Regions from separate parts of the Ignavigranum ruoffiae genome, predicted to be linked through region 1. Evidence: predicted binding sites of a transcription regulator. Region 1 holds the regulator's gene; each other region holds the start of a gene.
What was found. Region 1 encodes LexA, which represses DNA repair genes until DNA is damaged. Its sites were predicted from a motif close to CNAACANNTGTTNG; they were not measured.

Region 1 (8,353 bases):
TACACTTTCTTAACCTCGCCTGTATTCCCATCGATAGCGACAATAGAATTACTATACCACACATTGGCATAAATTAAACCATTGGCGTACTCCAATTCATTTAATAATTCAACCGGTTCTTCATCTAAATGGACTTGAATTTTGGCTAACAGATCAAAATTTTGGGCATCTCGTTGATAAAGCGTAGAGCTACCATCAGACATCCATAAGACATCGGCTTGAGCATCATAAGTTAAACCCCATCCTTCAGTATCATAGGCCACTTCCTTAGTCAGCTCGAAACTTTGATCATCCCAGAGGAAAGCCTTGCCAGATTTCCAAGTCAATTGCCAAATACCATAAGGTGTATCCGTAATGCCTTCACCGAAATATTCATTGGCCAACTTCACTTTACTCTCTAAAGTCCCCGTGTCAGGATTTAAATAACCCAATTGTGACTGATCATATTGTCCCGATCCGATTAAAATCCGTCCTTGCTTATCAACTGTAAAGCCTTGGGTAAACAATTCCTGATCACTAGGTAGGATAGATACTAACTTAACCGGAGAATTCATGATGGATAAATTCAGCATCATGAATAAGCTTAGAATACAATAAAGCATAATCATCCCTCCAGACTAGCATGATAAATTATAAATTGATACAATGAGAATACTTTTGAAGAAAGGATAGCCAAACATGTACCATTTTTTCATTACTATTATATCAGGTCTATTTAAGTTATTAAATGGGCGACCGCTTATCCAGGGACTCGAGAATATCCCTAAAGACGACAGTGTCATCTTTGCAGCGACCCATCGGTCTGCCACTGATCCCTTCTATCTTGCCATTAATTTGAAAGACAGAACGATTGCTTTTATGGCTAAAGAATCAATTTTTAAATTTAAACCGCTGGCAGCATTATTAAAATCAGCCCATGTATTCCCAGTCAATCGGGATAAGCCATCGACCAAAGTCATTAAACACTCGGTCAAACTCTTAGCAGATGGACTTGACTTGGGTATCTTTCCCACCGGCTCTCGTTACTCCACAGAGGTCAAAGGGGGAACTGCCTTTATTCAAACTTTAAGCCACAAAGCGATTATTCCGGTATCCATTCAACCGCCAAGCAATTTCTGGCAATTTATCAGTCGTCGCAAAGCTCGCATCGCCTTTGGACCAGCCATTCCCTATATTGAAGGCAAAAAATATAAAAAAGCTGATTTGGCAGCCATTGATCAACAAATTGCTGAAGAGTTTGACCGCCTGGATAAATTAAATAATCCGGATTATAAATATATTCCCAAAAAGAAAAAGACAATGTAAAATATTCCACTTCGGCGGAGCAAGCCTTAACTGCAGCAGTTAGAATTTATCTTATAAAAGCAAAAAGAGTTGCCTACTCGAGCTAGCAACTCTTTTTCTTTTGGTTATGTTTACCCTTTTTCTGCCCTTTGAGCGAAAAATTGGCTTATTATATTTCTTTCCACAAAAATGAGTTTTCAAACAAAGCTATTTAGATTGCATCTTCATTGAAGCCATAATTTGTTTAACTTTCTTTTGTGATGGTTTTTGTCCCATTTGGGCCATCATTGTCATAATCATACGTTCATCAATCGGTGGATTTTCTTTAAAATAATCCATCATGTATTTACGTGAAATAAAGAATCCGCCAATCAGTCCTCCAATAAGGGCTAATAAAACAATCAAGATCCATACCCAAGTTTCCATCCTATCCCTCCTTCAATTAACATCTTAAATATTGTACTAAAAAATGAGTTTAAAACCAAGTAAAATTTAAGGTCGATGTAAGCCTTTATCTTTTTGAATTTTTTTGACTTTAGCCGAGGTAAGGTCATTTCCTTCAGAATCGACGATTTTTATTCCTTCGATATGATTGCGCATACCACGTCTGAAAGCTTGTAAGTACTCTTTACGAAGGGTGACTTGTTCTTTCAATTCAGCGTCAGTCAATGATTCGGTCTTTTTCTTTCGAGCTAAATAATTTAATCGATCCATCTTTTCTTTCTCTAACATAGAATCTCCTTTCAGCGAACATTTGTTTGCTTCATCACTTTATCTTTGTTATAATAACATTAAGAAATAGAAAGGTACAACGCTTATGACAAAAATTAGCCAAAAACAATTAAATATTCTTAAATCCATTCATGAAACAATTGAATGTAAAGGCTATCCACCAACCGTCCGCGAAATTGCCGCTGAAGTGGGTCTGGCTTCGACGTCGACGGTGCATGGCCACTTGTCTCGCTTAGAACAAAATGGCTTTATCAGTCGCGACCCCAGCTTAACCCGAGCCATTGAACTAACCGAACAAGGTTTTCAAGCATTGGGACTCAATCAGCAGCCAGCTTCGATTCCCCTATTAGGACGAGTTGCTGCCGGCAGTCCTATTCTTGCTGTTGAAGATGCCACCGACTATTATCCGATTCCCAGTCATTTAGAGAAATTTGATCCTGACGAATTGTTTATGCTTGAAATTAATGGTGAAAGCATGATTAATATTGGTATCCTCGATGGTGACTTGATAACCGTCCGTAAGCAGAGCCAGGCTAATAATGGGGACATTGTAGTTGCCATGACCATGGAAGATGAAGCAACCTGCAAACGATTCTATAAAAAAGATGGTTATTATATACTCCGACCTGAAAATGACTTCATGGAAGATATTATCCTTAATCAAGTCAGTATCCTAGGAAAGGTCGTTGCCTTATACCGAGAATTTTAATCGATATTTAGACTGATTAGAGGCTATTTTTCAATTTTATGATACGAGTCTCACTCAGTTCGCCTGATTGAAAGAGATTGAAGTCACCAATTTGTACCCTCCATCAACCCATCAACAAGAAAAATCCACTTCTTTCTAAGCCCTTGCCAACCAAATGGCAAGGGCTTATTTCGTGGATCAGTGAACCTTAAAGTATAGCTCAAATCATTCATTTAATAATTTACGCTAAAACACACTATCAACCAGTCTGACCAATGATAAAAATAGACTTTTCATCGCCGATTTAGTATTTCATTAAGGCTTTATATTGATAGCCTTTGAGCTTGTCTTTACCATTTAAGTCGACTAACTCAATTAAGAAGGCACAACCAGCGACAATCCCACCTAATTTTTCTACGAGTTCAATGGTCGCTTTCATGGTTCCGCCAGTAGCTAATAGATCATCAATAATCAGGACTCTTTGTCCGGGTTGAATAGCATCTTTGTGAATGGCCAAAATATCAGTGCCATATTCTAAATCATATTCCACTTCTATGACTTCGCGAGGTAGTTTGCCCCGTTTTCTGACTGGAGCAAAGCCAATTTCCAAAGCGTAAGCAACCGGGCAACCTACAATAAAGCCACGTGCTTCGGGTCCAGTCACAACATTTACTTGCAAATCTTTGGCATAGTCAACGATTTGTTGAGTTGCATAGGAGAAAGCTGGGCCATCCGCCATGAGTGGCGTGATATCGCGAAAGATGATACCCTCACTTGGATAATTATCAACACGGGCAACATAGTTTTTTAAATCAATCATTGATCTTCTTCCCTTCAAAATACTCTTTCACAACCTGCAAAGGTTGGAAATTTAATAACGCTTCAGCTTCTAGACTCGCTAGGTAAGTCTGGTAACTCGGTAAAGAGAAGATATCAATCTTCTCATGCTGGCTTGGATCTATATTCTGTATCCAACCATCCTTTATTGTAACAAATCCTGCTTCGAAAAACATCATAATCAAGACTTTCAATTGAATTACCGGTATATTTAAACGAGTTGATATCATCGGTAGGCTAGTCCGGATTGGATAAGCTTCTTGACTCATCTGCCATAGATAAAATTTCTTGACACTTTGATAGGTCGGATTACCTGCCAAATATTTAGAACCCTGATGATAACTCGCCAGAATAATCCGACGCCAAGAGTGATTTTCCAGAATTCTCTGTAAATCTTCGAGGCGCTTTGGCAACTGGAAGATGACTAAGTTTTCTAAATCTTGCCACTGAGATTCCAGAGTCTGCTCATTTAATAGTATGGCGCGACTATCAGTTAATAAATGCTCTTGATATTTAGTTAATAAAGTCTGACTAGTAAATAAATATAAAGCCTGATCGAATTGAAAGATATTCTCATCGACGGTTGAAGACCGCCAATCAATCCATTGTTGGCCACGGATCCCCAGATCTTCAATCACAATTTGAGCCTGGCTCTGGTTTCTAAATTGATTAATACTAGCCTGACCCACCAAAGAAATTTTTTGCCCCTCATTCAAAAATTCTCCTTGGTCTGCTTTATGGAAACCAATCGCTTGACCGACTGCAGACTTATCTTGATTGGTAAAATTCAATTTGAGATGTTGGCTGTCGTTGCCTAAAAACCGAACAGATTCAAGTTCAACATCCCCCAATAAAATTAACGGCTTGGCATTATCCATACCAAAGGGCCCTAATAAATTCATTTCTTGAATGAAATCCACGGTCAATTCTTCAACCCTTAATACCAGATCAATATTGATGCTTGGTGGAATAGCCAGTTGCTCTTGATAAGCTAGCATTGTCTCTTCTAAACCGGACTTAAATACTGACCAATTCGTCTCAGTCACCGTCATTCCAGCTGCCTGGGCATGTCCGCCAAAGTATTTTAAATGGGGTTCTTGTGTTTTTAAGATATTAAATAAGTGAATCGCGGCCGTACTCCGTCCACTTCCCTTATATTCTTGGAGATCTTCAAAATATTGAAAAAGCAGCACCGGTCGCTGATAAGTCTGACACAAACGTCCGGCAGCAATTCCTAAAACCCCTGCCTGCCAATTAGCATCGGCTGCAATAATAATATTTGGTAAGGCTTGTCCTTCCAGTTCGGCTTCAATCTCAGTCATAATTTGATTAACAATATCTTGCCGTTGTTGATTGGTCTTCTCCAACAAGTCAGCCAAGAGACTAGCTTCTGCTGCTTGATGAGTGGCGAGTAAATCGTAGGCCGGTCGAGGATTAGCGAGTCGGCCCATGGCATTTAAGCGTGGACCAATAATAAAGCCAATCGTCTCTTCATCTAGGTCATCAAGTTCTACCTGACCTCGCTTTAACAATTCGATGATCCCCGGTCTTTGACTGTGTTTCAATAAGCTGAGTCCACTCTTGACAATCGTTCGATTCTCATCAGTTAATGAGACCATATCGGCGATAGTTCCAATCATAGCTAATTCTAAGGCTTCGGCCGGGACCTCATCTAATAAGGCGGAAGCTAACTTCAAGGCGACCCCAGCTCCTGATAAATCAGAGAATGGATAAGTACCCTCTGGGTGACAAGGATGAATTATTGCATAAGCTTCGGGCAACCGATCTTGGATTTGATGATGATCGGTCACAATAACATCCACTTGGGCTTCTTTGGCCAGGGCTAGTGCATCGAAGCCAGCTACCCCATTATCACAAGTTATAATCAACTGAATACCTTGATCGATAAATGCTTGGTATCGTTCAGGATTGGGGCCATATCCATCGGCAAAACGATCGGGCAAATAGACCTCAACTCTTGCACCCAACGATTCTAAAGCTTCACTAAGAATCAGTGTGGAAGTAATCCCATCGGCATCGTAATCTCCATAAACTAAAATAGCCTCTTGTTCAATAATCGCTTGTTGAATTCGCTCCACGGCAACATCCATCTCATGAAGCAAATGAGGATCATGAAACAATTGAGGTTGAGCTTGGATAAATTCCTTTAAGTCCGGCAGACTTTCAATCCCACGCTGAACGACTAAACGCAAAAAAGCTGGCGAAAATTGATTGCCGGCTTCTTTAAGAAATGCTTTTTGATTGTCGGTATAATTTTGTGAAGGAAGTTGCCAATCTTTCTTCGCTAGATTGTATCTCACTCAGAGACCTCCTTCTTGACTAAAGTTTTTGATCCGTTACATATGAATTATCCTCTTCAGCCAGAGACGGGTCGTCGGATTGACTTGCTTCATGATGATTAAAATCCGTTTCTGTTGTATGGCTTTCAACACTTTCTGATTCATAAGTAGCAATGTGACGTTGCTGCTCAATCTCTTCACGGAGTTGACGGATTTGTGCATCTTTTTCATTTAGGTTTTCTTGATGAGTCCGTTTCAAGCTGTCAAGTTCTTTATTCAAGCTGGTATTATCTTTACGGTTGGACTGGATAGCCGCCATGGAAGTCAATAAGCCAACAATCACTCCCACAAGTAGACTAAATAAAATCACCAACACTAAAGGAACTTGAAAATTCACTACAAATAAATCAACTAGAACGGCGCGGGTATTTTGTAAGGCAAAGACCACCACTAAAATTAAAGCAATAATCATGGTAATCACTTTCCATTGTTCTTTCATCACAAATCCTCCTTAAAATTTAAAATCTCACTGGACACGAAGTCACCAAAGTTGGGAAATAGCTTATAGCATAGATGCAACAGATTAAAGTAGCAAGGCAGGGTAATCTCTCTTAGCTTTTCTTGCACAGAGATTGTCAATTACTTTTTTGCTTACGTATTGGGGAGAAATCAAGAATCGTTTCACTTTTTGATAATAGGTGATTAATTCTGGACTGGTCGCGAAAAAAGGCGTCGCTACGGGCCCAGGGTTGACCACCGTCACAGAAATCCCCTTTCGCTTCAATTCTAAGCGTAGACTATTTGCATAACCAATTATAGCAAATTTACTAGCAGAATACACGCTAGATCTCATCGTCGCCATCTGCCCAGCCACTGAAGCGATTATGGTAATCTGGCCAAATCCCTGGTCTACCATCCTTTGTGCCAGGCGAGTGGTTAGATACATGGTCCCTAAAGTGTTCACCTTAAACATGGCCATCATTTCTTGATATGTAAATTCAATCGCCAATTTGAACTGACCATAACCCGCACAGGCAATCAGCGCATCGATTCGCTGAAAAGATGAATCAATGTCTTCAATGAACTGATCGATTTGTTCAGCCTGGCTCAAGTCATATCGATAAGGCCAGGCTTTAGTAGGCGTTGTTTGCTGAATGGTTGCCACTACATCCATTAAGCGTTGTTGGTTACGACCTACTAAAATCAAGTCATATTTACCCTGCTGGGCTAAATCTAAAGCAATTTGCCGGCCAATCCCGCTGGAAGCTCCAGTAATGATGATGACAGAATTTTGCATGGTTCCACCTATCCTTTGATTGAAATCTGGTCGAAATCGTTCACCACTTTGACCGAAGCGAATGTCTTTCCAGCTTCAGCCTGTAATTGTTGAATATCTTGACCTAAATAACGGGCGGAAATATGGTTGAGTAATAAATGTTTCACTTGTGCTTGTTTGGCAATATTCGCAGCTTGTTGGCTAGTAGAATGATGATATTGATGAGCCATTTTATGTTCATTGGCACGATGTGTCGCTTCATGTACCAAGCAATCTGCCTGCTTAGCTAGAATGACACTGTTAGAACAAGGACGACTGTCGCCTAGAATTGTTACAATCCGCCCCGCTTTTTTCGGTCCAATAAAATCCTTACCATCAAGGATTTGACCATCTGGCAGCTGAACTTGCTTTCCTTGCTTGAGTTGGCCCAATAGAGGTCCATTTGGCACCTGATACTTAGCTAACTTATCCATTAATAGTTGCCCTGGTTGATCTGGTTCAATGACTCTAAACCCAAAAGATAAAGTACCATGATCCAGTGGTAAATATTCCATCGTCCAGTGACCATTGAGTTGAAGTTTACCCCCTTGAGGATCAAGCTCGACTATTTTCAAAGGATACAAGAGTTTGCTTTTTGAGAATTTCAAACTCGATTGAATATAATTTCTTAAGCCTGGCGGACCAAATACTGTCAAGTCTTCTCGTTCAGCTATTTGAAAAGACCGACTAGATAAGAAACCAGGCAGCCCAAAGATATGATCTCCATGGAGATGACTAATAAAAACTTTACGAATTTTACGAGGTTTTAGACTCGTCTTTAAGATTTGATGTTGGGTTGCTTCACCACAATCAAATAACCAAATCTCATTTAATTCATCTAATAGTTTCAAGGCAAGTGAGCTGACATTTCTTCCCTTACTAGGAAGTCCGGCTCCAGTTCCTAAAAATAAAAGTTCCATAGCATGCCTCTTTTCTTCACGATTATTATAACAAATATTTTACCATTGAAATAAAAAAATGTTCAAGACAACTAAATTCATTACAGGAATCTTCCAAATTTAGTTGCCTGAACATGGTATGAGTTCTTATTCATTTCTTAAACGATAGACTTCTTGGGCGATAAATTTGGCAAATTCTTTAGCTCCATCAACATTAGGATGGGTTAAATCATCATAAAACCATTCATCGTGATCATTTGAATAAGATTTCCAGTCAATAACGTTCACATTACCGAAC
Region 2 (8,353 bases), 310 kb from region 1:
TATATAAATTGATTGAAGGAAAATTAAATCGAGTTTATTTGCATCCAGATACTCTTGCGGAGATTGGAGAAGTTGAATATATAAATTTACATGCTGCAGGTCCCGTCGAAGCGGGTCAGGTGGTGGCTAATATTGAAGCGGAGAAAGCTGCCATTGAAATCCCGATTGAAAAAACGGGAGCGATTGTCAAGACGAATGCTTCAGTGGAGGCCATGCCCCAAATATTATCTTTAAATAAGGCCGATGAGAATTGGTTGTTTGAATTTGAAGAAGCATAAAATAAAGCATCCTGGCCAGGTTATCGCTGAAGTGTCCGCTTAAGACAACTTCATGAACGGGTCATGGATGCTTTGTTTGTTAATTATTGGGCCGATTTTCGACTGCGACAGACTAAATCTTCAAACAATTTAGCTTGTTCTTGGTTAACCGCTAGCTGGATTTCAGGATGCCATTGGACGGCTAGTAGGCTATGATCTTGATCGATATATTCAATCGCTTCAATAATATGATCAGAACTATAAGCGGTTGCCTTTAGCGGACTAGCTAGTTGGTCAATGGCTTGGTGATGATAGGAGTTGACCAAGGAAGTCGACCCGATAAGGGTTGACAGATATGATGATGCGTCAATGCGAACCAAGTGATGCCCCTGTCTTAAATCACTTTTTTGCCGATGTTGTAGATGGATCTGGTCAAGTTGTTGAATCTCTTGATGGAGGCTGCCGCCGAAGTAGACATTAATAAGTTGAAATCCACGACAAACACCCAAGATTGCTTTCTGTTGTTGAATGGCTTGATCCAGTAAAGATAATTCGAAACGGTCTCGCTCCATATTGACGGGACCCAGATTTGGTTGAACCTCTTGCTTGTAAAGTAAAGGGTGAATATCTTCACCACCACTGAAGATGATGCCATCAACTTTATTGATCAATTCTTGAGCAATACTCTGGTCGAGAAGTGGAAGAGTGACCGGAATGCCACCGGCTTGATATACCGCCTGACTGAAATCTTGTAAACTATAGCTATAATGCCATTGAATGTTAGAATTTTTTTCAGTTTCTTGCATGATGTTTCCAGTAATACCAATCAAAGGTTTCATCATTTTTCTCCTTTTTGTTAAATCATAGCTAAGCTAAAAGAAGAGGTCAACCTAGCTAAACGGATTGAGATTATTTATACTTAAAGAGAGGTGACAGGATGGATTATCAGAGAGTCATGACAGAATTGCATCAGGGTAAGCTGGCTCCGGTGTATTACTTACAAGGAAGTGAGAAGTACTTAATTGATCAGTTCTTAAAGCAATTATTTAATACTTTAGAGAAGGATCAAGCACTAGATATTATGCAAATCGATTTAGAAGAAGAGTCAATCCAGTCAGTTATCGATGAAGCTAATATGTTTTCCTTCTTTGCTGATCAGCGGATTATCATTGTCGATAATGCCTCTTTCTTAGCTAACCAAAGTCCGCTTAAACTTAATAAGACAGAAGAGAAAAACTTATCAGAATATATCAGCTCACCAAATTCAGCGACGGTTGTCGTCTTTTTATCCCGGCAGGATCAGATTGACCGTAGACGTAAATTAAGTCAGCTATTTACTAAGCAGACGCTCTTAGTGGATGTGACCCCATTAGATGAACGCCAGGTAGATCGTTTTGTGCGGGAATATTTAAGGTCCAGTGAAATAAAACTTGGCAAGCATGCCCTTGATGAATTGCTAATTCGTGTCAATTACCAATTAAGTTTGGCGATGATTGAATTAGAGAAATTACATACATTTGTCTTATCAGGACAGGAACTTTCGGTCGAGAATGTCCGTCAATTAGTGCCTAGAAGTCTTGAAACGGATGTCTTTGAACTTTCAACTGCAGTCAGCCAAGGAAAAGTCAACCAAGCCATCCAAATCTATCAAGACCTACTGCTGATGAAGAATGAACCCATTGCCTTGCATGCTTTGTTGGTCAGTCAATTTCGCTTAATTTTACAAGTCAAGTTATTGAAAGAGCGGGGCATGATGTCTGGTCAAATGGCAGAATATTTGAGTGTCCATCCTTATCGGGTTAAACTGGCCTATCAGGCAAGCCAGCGCAAAACCTTGCCAGCTTTGTTAGCTTTGTATGATGATTTTGCTGAGATAGATTATCAGATGAAGATGGGAATCGGCCAGGCAGAAAATCATTTCTATCTCTTGTTAACTAAAATTGTCTCTAGCTGAGGATAGAACCTAGTAAAAGAAGGTATAAAAAAAGGTTGAAAGCCAACTTTCAACCTAAATGCCTTTATTTATTCAATTTAGCTAATTTTGAAATATCACGAGCAGCTTTATTTGCGTGAATTAAACCTTTATTCGCAGAATTTTCAATTTGTTTCACAGCTGCTTTAAATAAATCAGCTTGATTTCCTTCACCAGATTCAACCGCAAGTTTGAAGTTTTTAATCGCCCGACGCATGCGAGAAATTTGAGCAGTGTTGCGATCTGATTTAACAGCCGTTTGACGAACACGTTTAATGGTTTGGACAGTATTTGCCAAGGAATTCACCTCTTTCATAATTATTGCGTTTTGTAACTCTATCAGAATTATTAAAGCGAGTCAACAGACATTATTATAACTTATTCAAAAGTACAAAAGCAATCATAAATTTTCGGATTTTATAGCATTATATTGGATGAAGCGTTATACTAAGATGCGAACGCTTGTTCTAGAGAGGAAAGGGTCCATGGATCAATTTAAATTAAAATTACCTTTTCAACCGAGTGGGGATCAACCCCAGGCAATTGATAGTTTGACTCAGGGAATTGAAGACGGCCAGCGCGAGCAGATTCTTTTAGGGGCAACGGGGACAGGAAAGACCTTTACCATTGCTAATGTTATTCAGAATGTTAACAAACCGACCTTGGTTTTAGCCCATAATAAAACTTTGGCTGGTCAATTATATTCTGAATTGCTAGAATTTTTCCCCGATAATGCGGTCGAATACTTTGTGTCATACTATGATTATTATCAACCTGAGGCGTATGTACCTTCTTCGGATTCTTATATCGAGAAGGAAGCCAGTGTTAACGATGAAATTGATCGATTACGCCATTCAGCTTCTTCCGCTTTAATCGAAAGACGCGATGTGATTGTGGTGGCTTCTGTTTCCTGTATTTATGGTTTAGTCGATCCACAAATGTATCGCGACCAAGTCTTGTCTTTGCGCAAGGGTCAAGAAATTGCTCGAGAAGATGTGATTTCTCGTCTGGTCGATATGCAATTTGTTCGCAATGATTTTGATTTCCAACGGGGGACCTTCCGCGTTCGTGGTGATGTGGTTGAAATTTTCTTAGCTTCTAGGGAGAGTCAGGTGCTACGCATTGAATGGTTTGGTGATGAAATTGAACGCATCCGCGAAGTGGATGTTTTAACCGGTGAAATTAAATCTGAAGTGGATCATTTTCCTATTTTTCCAGCGACTCACTTTGTGGCCAATACCCAACAAATTGTCCGCGCGGTCGAATCGATTCGTGCGGAGCTTGAAGAGCAGTTAGCCTACTTAAGGGGAGAGAATAAACTTCTTGAAGCCCAACGTTTGGAACAACGAACTAATTATGATATTGAGATGCTGCTTGAAATGGGTTATACCAATGGTATAGAGAATTATTCACGTCATATGGATGGACGTAAGCCCGGGGAACAGCCTTTCACCTTGCTAGATTTCTTCCCGGACGATTATTTAATTGTAGTAGATGAATCGCATATGACCATGCCTCAGATTCGCGGTATGTATAATGGTGACCGCGCACGTAAGCAACAGTTGATTGACTATGGTTTCAGATTACCGAGTGCCCTAGATAACCGGCCATTAAGGTTAGAAGAATTTGAGGAACATGTGAATCAGATTGTCTATATTTCAGCAACTCCGGGTCCTTATGAGTTAGAACATACTAACGGAGAATATGTTGAACAAATCATTCGACCCACTGGCTTGTTGGATCCTCTAGTTGAAGTTCGGCCGATAAAAGGGCAGATTGATGATATCGTTGGCGAAATTAATCAACGAGTGGAGAAGGGTGAGCGGGTCTTTATCACTACTTTAACTAAGAAGATGTCGGAGGATTTGACCGATTACTTAAAAGAACTTGATATTAAAGTGAAATACTTGCATAGTGATATCAAAACCCTGGAACGGACTGAAATTATTCGTGATCTGCGTTTAGGCGTTTTTGATGTATTGGTCGGGATTAATTTATTGAGAGAGGGTCTCGATGTACCTGAAGTTTCATTAGTAGTCATTCTTGATGCAGACAAAGAAGGTTTCTTGCGCAGTGAACGAGCTTTAGTCCAAACGATTGGTCGAGCTGCTCGGAATGCTGAAGGAAGGGTCATTATGTATGCTGATACCATGACTGATTCAATGCAGCGAGCCATCGATGAAACTAATCGACGTCGCAGTATTCAGCTGGAATATAACCGGGTACACCATATCACGCCCAAGACAATTAAGAAAGAAGTGCGTGATCTCATTCGGATTACCCATGAAGTTGAGCCTGAGAATAAAGAGCAAGATCTGCTTGGTCAGTTCCGTAAAATGTCTGCTCAACAAAGAGAAGAACAATTGGAAGTGTTACAATTACAAATGCGCCAATATGCTAAAGATTTAAACTTTGAGGCAGCGGCTGACTTGCGCGATATTATTATTGAATTACAAACAATTTACAAAAAAAATAAGCGCAAGTAAGGGATTTGTGTTAGTATAAGTGTCTAAGTTTTGATATGAAATTTGTGGGGGTGTTATTTTGGCTCAATTTCCGTCCAGGATAAAAAGTTTTGAAGGATTAAAAGGCTTCGCTGTGGCGATGGTAATTTTCTATCATCTATTTCCAAATTATGTTCCAGGCGGGTTCTTAATGGTAAATACCTTCTTGGTGCTTGGTGGTTATTTCTTCGCCTATAAAATGGAGAAGCACCAGCCAGTCGACCAGAAAACAAATTACCCGGCCATTGGTCGCTATCTTTTAAAAACTTTTGAGCGTTTATTCCTGCCACTTTTATGGATGATGATGATAATTGTTCTGGGCTTTGTACTATTTAAACCGATTGAATTGCATTATATCCGCAATGATATGCTTTCTGCGCTAGCATTTGTGAGTAATTGGTATCAAATTTTCTCAGATCAATCTTATTTTGTCCAAATGACCAATGCGACACCATTTACTCATCTCTGGTACAATGCCATCTATCTTCAATCCTTCATTCTGGCAATTCCTTTATTTTTACTGACCAAGCGCTTTAAGTTCTCTTTGCCTGCCAAGGGAATTTTTTGGGCGATCATAGTTATTCTAAGTCATAGTCTGATGTTGTTTCTTTATAAGCCAGGAGATGATCCGACTAGGGTTTATTATGGTTTAGACACTCGGTTTTCATCTTTTGCTTTAGGGATGGCAACGGCCTATAGTTTGCCGACCATCTTAAATTATTTACAGAACTTGAAACATCGCAAAAGTTTTTATTCAATCTTTGCCGTGTTGGTTACAGGATTGACCCTGTTCTTTGTCTTGACCACGAAAGATAATTCGGCATGGACCTATGAATTAGTGATGACTTATTTTAATTTGATTTCCATGTTTCTTCTATGGTTAATTACGATTAATCCACCGATTACACGTTTTTTCTGGGGCAATCCGATTTTTGATGTTATTGGTAAGCGGTCCTATTCGTATTATCTCTGGTATTATCCAGTGATTGTCATCATGATGGGGCAATTCCGCCGTTTCAATGGTAATATGCTAATGATTAATAGTCTCAGTATTTTAGGGATTATTTTCTTCGGCGAAGTGACTTATCGCTTGGCAGAGAGACCGATTTGGCAGATTCCTTTCGCCAATCAATGGGATTGGTATAAGAATTTGGCTCTGTTAAAAGATCGGACCCAACCGAAAAAATGGTTTGCTCGCTGTGTGTTTTCAGGACTATTCTGTCTAGCTTTGATTGGCTTCGGCTTTGCCGTGTTTAATAGTCGCAATGATAAACGGGTTGCTTTGTTCGAACTAGAGTATCAAACCTATCGCTTTGCGCCAAACATGCTCAAAGAGGCCTATCCGGCTGAAAAACCGCTAATCAAAGTCAAAGATGAGATCAAGGATTTAGACCAGCATTTTGCGACTCGGGTCAGCCGTCAAGCTGATCAAGAAGATACGGTCAAATCGTTGACGGATCATTATATTAAGAATCGAGAAAATGAACGTTTGGTCAATTATCTGGTAAATGTGAAACAAGATCAGATTCAAGCTTTTCTTGATCGACTCAATGAGAATCAGGGACTCTTTGATGAATTAGAAGCTTTTCATCCAACTGTCGTTGAAAACTTAAGTAAAGAAGAGCTACTTTTCGCCACTGAAGTACCAATGACATTATTTGGTGATTCGATTGTCAGCATTAATGGTATAAATACCTTAGAAATTTTCTTGAATGGGAATTATTATGGTCAGGGTAGTTTACAAATTTGGGATGCAATTCCTATTTATAAACAAATGCTTGCCGATGGTGAGGTTCAAGAAAATGTGGTCATTAATTTGGGCACCAATGCCAGTTTAGACCGACCAGCCTTAGACGAGATGATTGAATTATCTGGTGACCGTCAGGTATTCTTTATTAATACAAATTCTCGTGTTCAACATATTGATGAAGTCAATCGATTAATTAAGGAAGTGGCTGAGGACTATCCAAATGTCCACGAAATTGATTGGCATAGTTATCAAGAGGGTCACCCTGATTGGTATGGCGAGGATGAGATCCACCATTCACCATTAGGTATGGAACACTTTACCATTATTATTGCGAAGACCCTTTATAAAGTTTTGCAAGAAAGTCACTAAAAAGACTTGATTATTAAATTTAAGTAGGTTACACTATTTGAGTGGCTGTTTGTTGCTATCTTTTGCATCGACGAACGAAGCTGCGAAGCAATTATTAAGCCCCATGCTCAGATTAACGAATCACCAACGTTTTTCTTAGCATTGGGACTATTTTTAAAAAGAAAGAGGTGAAATGAGATGGCATTGACTAAAGAAATGAAACAACAAATTATTGCTGATTATGCTACTCATGAAGGAGATACTGGTTCTCCAGAAGTACAAATTGCATTGTTAACACATGATATTAATTCATTAAATGAACATATTCATACCCATAAGAAAGATTTCCATTCTTATCGTGGGCTTATGAAGAAAATCGGTCATCGTCGTAACTTGTTAGCATACTTACGTGAGAACGATGTACAACGTTACCGTGAATTAATCCAACGTTTAGGATTACGTCGCTAATCAACATCATCAGGGCAGCTTTTGTCCTGATTTTTTTGCGTCTTGAGATATTATTATGTTAAAATGTTTGTTGGGAGTTCGTTAGCTTAGCTAGCTTGCTACTATACAAGTATGAGTTTTTTATCCGATTAAAAGACTGATATTTGTTTAGTAGTCTCCCAATTCATAACAAAGGAGAACTAGAATGACAAAACATGTATTTGAAACAGAATGGGGCGGGCGTAAATTGGTTGTAGAAACCGGTCATGTAGCTCAACAAGCCAATGCAGCCGTCTTAGTTCGCTATGGTGATACAGTAGTTCTAACTGCTGTAGTCGGTGAGAAAGAAGCTAAAGAAAATCAAGACTTCTTTCCTTTGACCGTAAATTATGAGGAAAAAATGTACGCTGTCGGAAAAATTCCAGGTGGCTACATTAAACGAGAAGGGCGTCCTTCTGAACATGCTACCTTGACTGCCAGATTGATTGACCGGCCGATTCGTCCGATGTTCCCAGAAGGTTTCTTTAATGAAGTCCAAGTCATTAATACTGTCCTATCAGTGGATCAAGATAATACGCCGGAAATGGCCGCCATGCTAGGATCATCCTTAGCCTTAACCATTTCTGATATTCCTTTTGATGGTCCCATTGCCGGTGTTCATGTTGGCCGTGTTGATGGTAAATTTGTGATTAATCCTTCTGTTGAACAAAAAGCAGCCTCAGATCTAGATTTAACCGTGGCTGGTTCTAAAACAGCCATTAACATGGTGGAATCATCCGCTCAAGAATTATCAGAAGAAGTGATGCTTGGAGCCTTATTATTTGGCCACCAAGCAATTCAAGAATTATGTCGCTTCCAAGAAGATATCCGGTCAGCGATTGGCCAAGAGAAGATGGCAGTGGATCTCAGACAAATTGATCCGATCCTGTTAGCTGAGATTCAAGAGCAATACAATCCGCTGATGACCGAAGCTATTCAAACCTTTGATAAATTGGAGCGGGAAGCCAATATTCAAGCCGTCAAAGAAAAAATTCATGATGATTATCAAGCTCGCTGGTCTGAGGAAGAAGAGCTT
Region 3 (8,353 bases), 690 kb from region 1:
TAAAAGATTACGGATAAAACAGCTTATATTACTATTTTTACCTTTTATAGTTTTAGTGGCTGTTTTTTTAAATTTTCAAATTAACCGCTTAATTAGTCAAGTTATGGTTACCCAAAGTAACGCGTTCTCCAGTTTTATTCAAGAGATTGATATAGATACACTTGATCAACATGATATTAAAGAAATTCAATCCCTCTATACTTCAGGGACTAAATTAGCCTTGATCCGACCCAGCCCGCGTCTAAAGATTTATTGGCAGAATTTTGAGCAGACAGATGAGTTGGATGCGATTATTCAGAATTTAAGGGTTTCAAGTGAGACCTCTGAATATGGTAAGAGTGCCTCGGGATATTGGATTGCCAATCAAATCAAACAGGGATCGGGAAATTATTGGTTTGTTGAACATTACCCCAAGGCTTTGTTTGATGATTTACGGGTTGGAACGGCCTCGGTCTGGTTAGGGATCATTATTTTGTTTCTCTTCTTGCTTTATTTAGCCTATCGTATCATTCTGGTTTATATTGCTAAGCCCATTAGGGTAATTGACGAGGGCTTGCAACGTGTCTTGGAAGATGATTTTACTTTTGAATATTATGGAACCCAATTTAAAGATGTGGACCATCTTGGCCGCACGGTGACTAGTTTGAAAGATAAGTTGGTGGAGAGTCGGAAGGATTTGGTCTCCAGTGAACAGCGTCTTTCAATATTATTAGACCATCTGAACTTAGGTGTGGTCTTAATTAGCCCTGATCACCGGATTGAACTGTTTAATCCAGAAGCGCAGAATCTACTGCAATTTGATCAGTCAACCATCGGTCGAACTTATGAAACAACGATTCAAAGTTATGTTTTGGTAGATATGATCTCGCGGGTCATTGAAGAATCCAAAGGTTTAAATGATGAAATTGAAATTTTCCTGCCGAAACAGAAATATATCGATGTCAATATCATTCCCTTCGATGATCTGAATCAATTTCAAAAGACGGGCCAGTCGGTTCTGGTCTTGCTATATGATATTTCTAAAATTATTAAATTAGAGACCATTCGGAGTGAATTTGTGGCGAATGCGTCGCACGAATTACGCACTCCGGTGACGGCGATCAAAGGATTTGCTGAAACGCTGCAGGATGGGGCCTTAAAACAACCTGAAATGGCAGAGAAATTTGTTAAGATTATTGCCAATGAGAGTGTGCGTTTGGAAAAACTAATCCATGATATTTTAGAATTATCACGGGTTGAGAAAAGGTCCGAGCCACTTCATCATGAAGCCTTTGATGTGATTCAGTCAGTAGAAGATATTATTGAATTCTTGAGTGTTAAGGCGAAGGTGAGAAACATTCAGATTCATACTTATTACGGCCAACCACAAATTATCATGCATTCCGATTCAGGCCGGATTAAACAAATTTTGATCAATCTTCTGGATAATGCGATTACTTATTCGGGTCTGGGTAAAGAGATTGAAATTCGAGTCTACCAAGATATGAGTCATGTTTATTTCTCTATAAAGGATAATGGGGTTGGCATTCCTTATGAAGATCAAAAAAGAATTTTTGAACGTTTTTATCGAGTAGATAAAGGGCGAAGTCGAAATTCTGGCGGTACCGGTCTAGGTTTATCAATCGTTAAGAATTTAGTCAATTTGCTTGAAGGAAGTATAGAATTAGCCAGTGAACCAGATCAAGGGACTGAGTTTTCGCTGACTTTACCGCTGGATAGTAAATAGAAGAGCAATTATTCATGATAATCTTTACATAATCTTTACAATATAAAGGCTCTTTTAGGAGTACAATGGTGGTAGTTATTTAGTTGCAATGGTCAGGAATATTTTATTATGTGTTAAGGAGAATGTTTATGCAACGAAATTTTAGTGAGACATTCATGAAATATGTCTTCATGGTTTGTGCGCTATTATCGATTGTTTCGATAATCCTCATCTTTTATTTCATTTTTAAGGGAGGTCTTCCTTTTATCTTGGAAGAAGGGGTAGGCAACTTCGTCTTGGGAACCTCTTGGAAACCAACCGCTTCGAATCCTCAGTTTGGAATCTTTCCGATGATTATGGGTTCGATCTTGGTCACCTTTGGGGCGATCATTATTGGGGTACCGATTGGTGTATTAACAGCTATTTTCCTCGCTTTCTTCTGTCCTAAGTTTTTATATCGTTGGTTGAAACCAGCCATCAACTTGATGGCAGCTATTCCATCCATCGTTTATGGTTTCTTTGGTCTATTAATATTGGTTCCTTGGTCTCGCGATTTGATGCAGACACTGCATCTTACTGAACGAGGCAATACAGGGATGAACGTCTTTACAGCTTCACTTTTATTGGGAATTATGATCCTACCAACCATTATTGGTTTATCTGAAGCTAGTTTGAATGCTGTACCAAAGTCATTCTATGATGCGAGTATTGGTCTGGGAGCTACTCACGAACGTTCAGTCATGAATGTCGTTGTACCAGCAGCTACTTCTGGAATTTTCTCTTCAATTATTCTAGGGATTGGTCGAGCGATTGGTGAAACGATGGCGGTTATTTTGGTAGCAGGGAACCAAGCGATGATTCCTCAAGCTCTTAACCACGGAACTCGGACCTTGACGACAAATATCGTTTTGGAAATGGCTTATGCGGCTGGTAGACATAGAGAGTCCTTAATTGCGACTTCAGTTGTCCTTTTTGTCTTTATCCTGATTATTAACTCAGTCTTTATGGTTGTGAAGTCGAAAGGAGATAAGTATTAATGAGTGCTAAGATTATTAAAGGTCTAGTCTGGATTGCAGCTATTTTTACCATCTCCATGCTCTTATTCTTGGTTGGTTTTATCTTTTGGAACGGGATTCCATCCTTAAAACCTGAATTATTTGCTTGGCATTATACCACTTCCAACGTGTCGATGATGCCAGCGATTATTTCAACCATCATTATCATTCTCCTATCTTTATTAATTGCCGCACCTGTGGGTGTATTTACCTCTTTCTATTTAGTGGAATATGCAGACCGTGACAGCAAACTTCTACCTATTATTCGCTTGGCTACGGATACCCTAGCAGCTGTTCCTTCTATCGTGTATGGTTTGTTCGGGATGCTTCTTTTTGTTATTGAATTGAAATGGGGCTATTCTCACTTAGCAGGGATTTTTACGATTACAATCATGATTTTACCGATTATTATTTCCTCTACGGAAGAAGCCTTGCGCTCAGTGGATGACTCTCTACGAATGGCCAGCTTGGGCTTGGGTGCTGGGAAACTTAGAACCATTTTTACGGTGGTATTACCCGTAGCTATGCCCGGCATCCTGTCAGGAATTATCTTAGCTATCGGTCGGATTGTTGGTGAATCTGCCGCCTTACTCTTTACCTTAGGTTCTGCCACCAACATGTTCAAAGGCTTTATGGGTTCAGGTCGTACTTTGGCCGTGCACATGTATGTCTTGAGTTCGGAAGGTTTCCACGTTAAGGAAGCTTATGCGACGGCAACGGTATTAATCTTTATCGTCTTGTTAATTAATAGTCTGTCTACGTTACTTAGTCGTAAATTATCAAGTGGAGGAAAATAAATATGACCAATAAAATTAAATTTCAAATTAAAGATTTAGATTTCTATTATTCAGACTTCCATGCTTTAAAGAATATTAATATGGATATTGAAGAACACTTGGTAACAGCCTTTATCGGCCCATCTGGTTGTGGGAAATCTACCTTCTTGAAGACTTTGAATCGGATGCAAGACTTGGTTTCCGGAGCCCGGGTTGATGGCTTAATCACCCTTGATGGTCAAGATATTTATAGTAAGGGTTATGATGTGAATATCTTACGCAAACGCGTTGGGATGGTCTTCCAACATCCAAACCCATTCCCTAAATCGATTTATGACAACATTGCCTATGGACCTCGGACTCACGGTATCAAAGATAAATCTCAATTAGATCATATTGTCGAAGAAAGTCTAAAAGGCGCCGCTATCTGGGATGAAGTCAAAGATAAATTAGACCAAAATGCGACTTCTGTTTCTGGGGGACAACAGCAACGGATTTGTATTGCTCGGGCCATTGCCAATGATCCAGAAGTGCTTTTAATGGACGAACCTACTTCAGCTTTAGACCCAATTTCTACCAATAAAATTGAAGACTTGGTTCATGAATTGAAAGAGAAATATACCGTCGTGATTGTAACACATAATATGCAACAAGCGGCTCGGATTTCTGATAAGACTGCCTTCTTCTTAACAGGTGAAGTGATCGAATTTAATGATACTGAAACAGTATTTAGCCATCCTGTCGACCAACGGACCAATGACTATGTTTCTGGACGCTTCGGTTAATTTCTAATATAATATTTAATTAAGTATATTTCTCGCTAGATTTTTTAAAAGGAGGCACCATAAATGAGAGAACAGTTTGATAACCAATTAAATGAATTCTACGATAAACTGGTACATTTAGGTAACATAGCTAATGAAGCGTTTCATAAATCCATTCAATCATACAATACCCTAGACAAAGTCTTAGCTGAGGAAGTTATAGATAACGACGTGAATATCAACAATCTGTCTCTAGAAATTGAAGCTGAAGCCTACCGTTTGATTGCCCTTCAAGCTCCGGTAACCGATGATTTGCGCAAAATCTTTACCATTCTGTTAGCCAGCAATGATCTTGAAAGAATTGCTGACCATGCGGCGGCCATTGCTAAATCAGTCAAGCGAGCTAAGGGAGAAGACCCTGGTGAAGAAGAAATGCGTGAAACCTTGAATCAAATGGCTGAACTGGCTCAAGGGATGCTCGCTGATATTCTCCAAGCCTTTATGAATAAGTCTGACGAAGGCGTTACTGAAATTGCTAAGCGCGATGACGAAGTAGATGCACTCTTAAAACAATTATTCCATCAAGCAGCTAAAGGTATGCGGAATAATCCGGACGTGGTTAATTATGGGATTGGCTATTTAAATATAGGTAAATCGATTGAAAGAATCGGCGATTACACTACTAATATTTGCGAACGCATCCTTTACTTAACAACGGGCAAGATGCATGAACTAAATGATTAACAACTAAAATTATTATAATGATAGAACCACAAACTTCGATTAGTGGAGTTTGTGGTTTTTTTAATGTTTTCCATTTAGGAAAAATGACAAAGAAAATCATGAGAATGAGATTAAAAACCAGCATAGCTATACATAATCTTTACCTAATCTTTACATTAAATTTACATTCGGGTGTTATAATAGACGTGTCTGATAGTGAAAGCCTATCAAACAAGAGATTAGAATTGTCGCAATGTTTAAAGATCATTTATAAAAGGAGAATTTTAATGAAAAAAACATTACCTTTATTGTCTGTGTTCGGTTTAGCAGCATCTATTGTAGCTCCTGTTTTTGCTCAAGAAGGAACTATTAACGTAGTATCTCGTGAAGATGGTTCAGGAACTCGTTCAGCTTTCGTTGAAATCGTTGGTGTTGTGAATGAAAATGACGACGACATGACAGTAGAAACTGCGGCTATCCAAAACGGAACTAACGGTGTAATGCAAACCGTTGCTCAAGATGCTCAAGCAATTGGTTACATCTCTTTAGGTTCTTTAGATGACTCTGTAAAAGCTGTTAAAGTTGACGGCGTTGAACCAAGTGCTGACACTATCAAAGCTGGTGAATATCCAATCGCTCGTCCATTTAATGTAGCTTGGTCTAAAGATTCTGAAATGACTGAAGTAACAAAAGACTTCTTATCATTCATTCATTCTGCTGACGGACAAACAATTGTTGAAGAAGAAGGATACATCCAAGTAACTCCTAAGGCTGCTGAAGGTGAAGAATCAGCTGCAGAAGAAACTAAGGCTGAAGAAACTGAAGCAGAATCAGCTGCAGAAGAATCTAAAGCAGAAGAAACCGAAGCAGAATCAGCTGCAGAAGAAACTAAAGCAGAAGAAACCGAAGCAGAAAGTGAAGCTGCTGCAGAACTACCTGCTTATGAAGCTAAAGAAGGTTTAGAAGGAACAATCGAAGTTGTTGGTTCTACTTCTGTATCTCCTGTAATGGAAAAATTAGCTGAAAAATACATGGAATTAAACTCTGGCGTAACCATCAACGTTACTTCTAACGGTTCTTCTGCTGGTATGACAGCTGCTCAAGATGGAACTGCTGACTTAGGTATGGCTTCACGTGAACTTAAAGATGAAGAAAAAGAAAAATTAGATTTCGATGCAATCGCTATGGATGGTATCGCTGTTATCGTTAACAAAGAATCTAAAGTTGAAGACCTTTCAATGGAAAACATCAAGAAAATCTATCTTGGTGAAATCACTACTTGGGAAGATGCTGTTAAATAATTAAAGTTTGAATGTTTTCTCCAAAACCCTTGCTCAGGCGAGGGTTTTTTATTTTGGCCTAATTTAATATAATTCTGTAATTGAAAAATTAAATCATTCATGCTTTTTCAAAGAATATCGGTCTTTTGGTTGTAAGCTCCCAGATGAGATGAAGAAAGAAAATTTTATCCAATATACATACGAACATATGTTTCGCTGAAATCATGGATTATGGTATAATGGGGCAGTAACGAATAATTATAGGAGAATACAGGATATGCATGACAAAATAACTGTTCGTGGGGCCCGAACCCACAATCTAAAAAATATAAATATTGAAATTCCTAAAAATAAACTTGTAGTGATGACTGGACTATCAGGGTCAGGTAAATCCTCTTTAGCCTTTCAAACCCTCTATGCCGAAGGTCAACGGCGTTACGTTGAGAGCTTATCTGCTTATGCGCGACAATTCCTAGGTCAGATGGATAAGCCGGATGTTGATTCCATTGAAGGTCTCTCCCCAGCTATTTCGATTGACCAAAAGACAACCAGTCATAATCCACGATCGACGGTCGGGACAGCAACTGAGATTAATGATTATCTGCGTTTACTTTATGCGCGAACTGGCGTCCCTTATTGTCCTAACCACCATATTCCAATTGAAAAGCAATCACCTGAACAAATGGTTAATCAAATTATGACCCTCCCTGAACGGACGAAGATACAAATATTAAGTCCACTGATTCGTGATCAAAAGGGCCAACATAAGAAAATTTTTGAACAGATTATTAAAGATGGTTATGTTCGGGTCCGCGTCGATGGTGAAATATATGACGTGACTGAAGTGCCTGAGCTGACCAAGACTAAGAAACACACAATAGAAGTGGTTGTAGACCGGCTAGTGATGAAAGAAGGCATCCGTGGTCGTGTCTTTGATTCAGTGGAAGTAGCCCTGAATTATTCACAAGGTTATGTGATTATAAATGTGATCGGTGGCGAAGATTTATTCTTTAATGAACATTTTGCCTGTCCCTACTGTGATTTCACCGTTGATGAGTTGCAACCGCGCCTATTCTCGTTTAATGCGCCTTATGGAGCTTGTCCAGCCTGTGATGGAATTGGTTTTAAACTTTCTGTGGATGAAGAATTGGTTATTCCGGACGAGTCCTTATCTTTAATGGAAGGAGCCTTTCATCCTTGGAGCCCCAACAACTCAGCCTATTATTCTTCAATGCTAGAACAATTCGCCAGTTCACAAAATATACCGTTAGATATTCCTTATAAGGATCTATCAAAACGCCAACAAGATTTGCTGAAATACGGTTCAGAGCAAATCCGCTTTAAATTCACGTATAAACCCTTACATGGGGGCGGACAAAAGACGGTCGACAGTAAATTCGAAGGCGTTATGAATAATATTGAACGACGTTATCATCAAACTTCTTCCGAATATGTTCGTGAATCGATGCGTGACTATATGCATGAATTGGTATGTCCAGTATGTAAAGGGCAACGGTTGAATCCAATGGCACTCTCGGTCAAAGTCGGTGACAAGAATATTGCCGAAGTGTCCGAATTATCAATTGAAGATGCGTTGAAGCATTTCGATCAATTGGAATTTGGCGAAGAGAAGGCTATGATTGCTAAACCGATTCTCAAGGAGATTAATGATCGTCTAACTTTCTTAAATAATGTGGGACTGAATTACTTAAACTTGAGTCGCATGGCGGGGACCTTGTCTGGTGGAGAAGCACAACGGATTCGCTTAGCTACTCAAATTGGATCGAACCTGAGTGGAGTAATGTACGTCTTAGATGAACCTTCGATTGGTCTTCATCAACGAGATAATCGTAAATTAATTAATTCCTTGAAACAAATGCGTGATCTGGGGAATTCATTAATTGTCGTTGAGCATGATGAAGAAACAATGCTGGACGCGGATTATATTATTGATATTGGTCCGGGTGCCGGTGAGAAGGGTGGCGAAATCGTCGCGCAAGGAACCCCTAAACAGGTGATGCGAAACAAGCAATCCTTAACAGGTCAATAC

Region 2: a site for LexA is predicted at 2,685-2,698, ahead of uvrB (excinuclease ABC subunit UvrB). Genes of this name have one in related genera too.
Region 3: a site for LexA is predicted at 6,505-6,518, ahead of uvrA (excinuclease ABC subunit UvrA). Genes of this name have one in related genera too.

The regions. Positions count from the first base shown of each region.
Region 1 covers NZ_CP096206.2:806,204-814,556, reverse strand. The annotation lists gene M0R79_RS04000 (glutaminyl-peptide cyclotransferase) at 1-602, opposite strand, end outside; gene M0R79_RS03995 (lysophospholipid acyltransferase family protein) at 679-1,305, shown strand; gene M0R79_RS03990 (YneF family protein) at 1,492-1,710, opposite strand; gene M0R79_RS03985 (DUF896 domain-containing protein) at 1,777-2,016, opposite strand; gene lexA (transcriptional repressor LexA) at 2,102-2,725, shown strand; gene M0R79_RS03975 (adenine phosphoribosyltransferase) at 3,009-3,521, opposite strand; gene recJ (single-stranded-DNA-specific exonuclease RecJ) at 3,517-5,862, opposite strand; gene M0R79_RS03965 (LapA family protein) at 5,882-6,340, opposite strand; gene M0R79_RS03960 (SDR family NAD(P)-dependent oxidoreductase) at 6,425-7,138, opposite strand; gene rnz (ribonuclease Z) at 7,147-8,076, opposite strand; gene M0R79_RS03950 (acyltransferase family protein) at 8,203-8,353, opposite strand, start outside.
Region 2 covers NZ_CP096206.2:1,119,105-1,127,457, reverse strand. The annotation lists gene M0R79_RS05380 (biotin/lipoyl-containing protein) at 1-278, shown strand, start outside; gene M0R79_RS05375 (gamma-glutamyl-gamma-aminobutyrate hydrolase family protein) at 362-1,096, opposite strand; gene holA (DNA polymerase III subunit delta) at 1,195-2,211, shown strand; gene rpsT (30S ribosomal protein S20) at 2,276-2,527, opposite strand; gene uvrB (excinuclease ABC subunit UvrB) at 2,715-4,715, shown strand; gene M0R79_RS05355 (acyltransferase family protein) at 4,774-6,852, shown strand; gene rpsO (30S ribosomal protein S15) at 7,030-7,299, shown strand; gene pnp (polyribonucleotide nucleotidyltransferase) at 7,484-8,353, shown strand, end outside.
Region 3 covers NZ_CP096206.2:119,683-128,035, forward strand. The annotation lists gene pnpS (two-component system histidine kinase PnpS) at 56-1,726, shown strand; gene pstC (phosphate ABC transporter permease subunit PstC) at 1,855-2,742, shown strand; gene pstA (phosphate ABC transporter permease PstA) at 2,742-3,557, shown strand; gene pstB (phosphate ABC transporter ATP-binding protein PstB) at 3,560-4,321, shown strand; gene phoU (phosphate signaling complex protein PhoU) at 4,385-5,044, shown strand; gene M0R79_RS00605 (substrate-binding domain-containing protein) at 5,311-6,324, shown strand; gene uvrA (excinuclease ABC subunit UvrA) at 6,581-8,353, shown strand, end outside.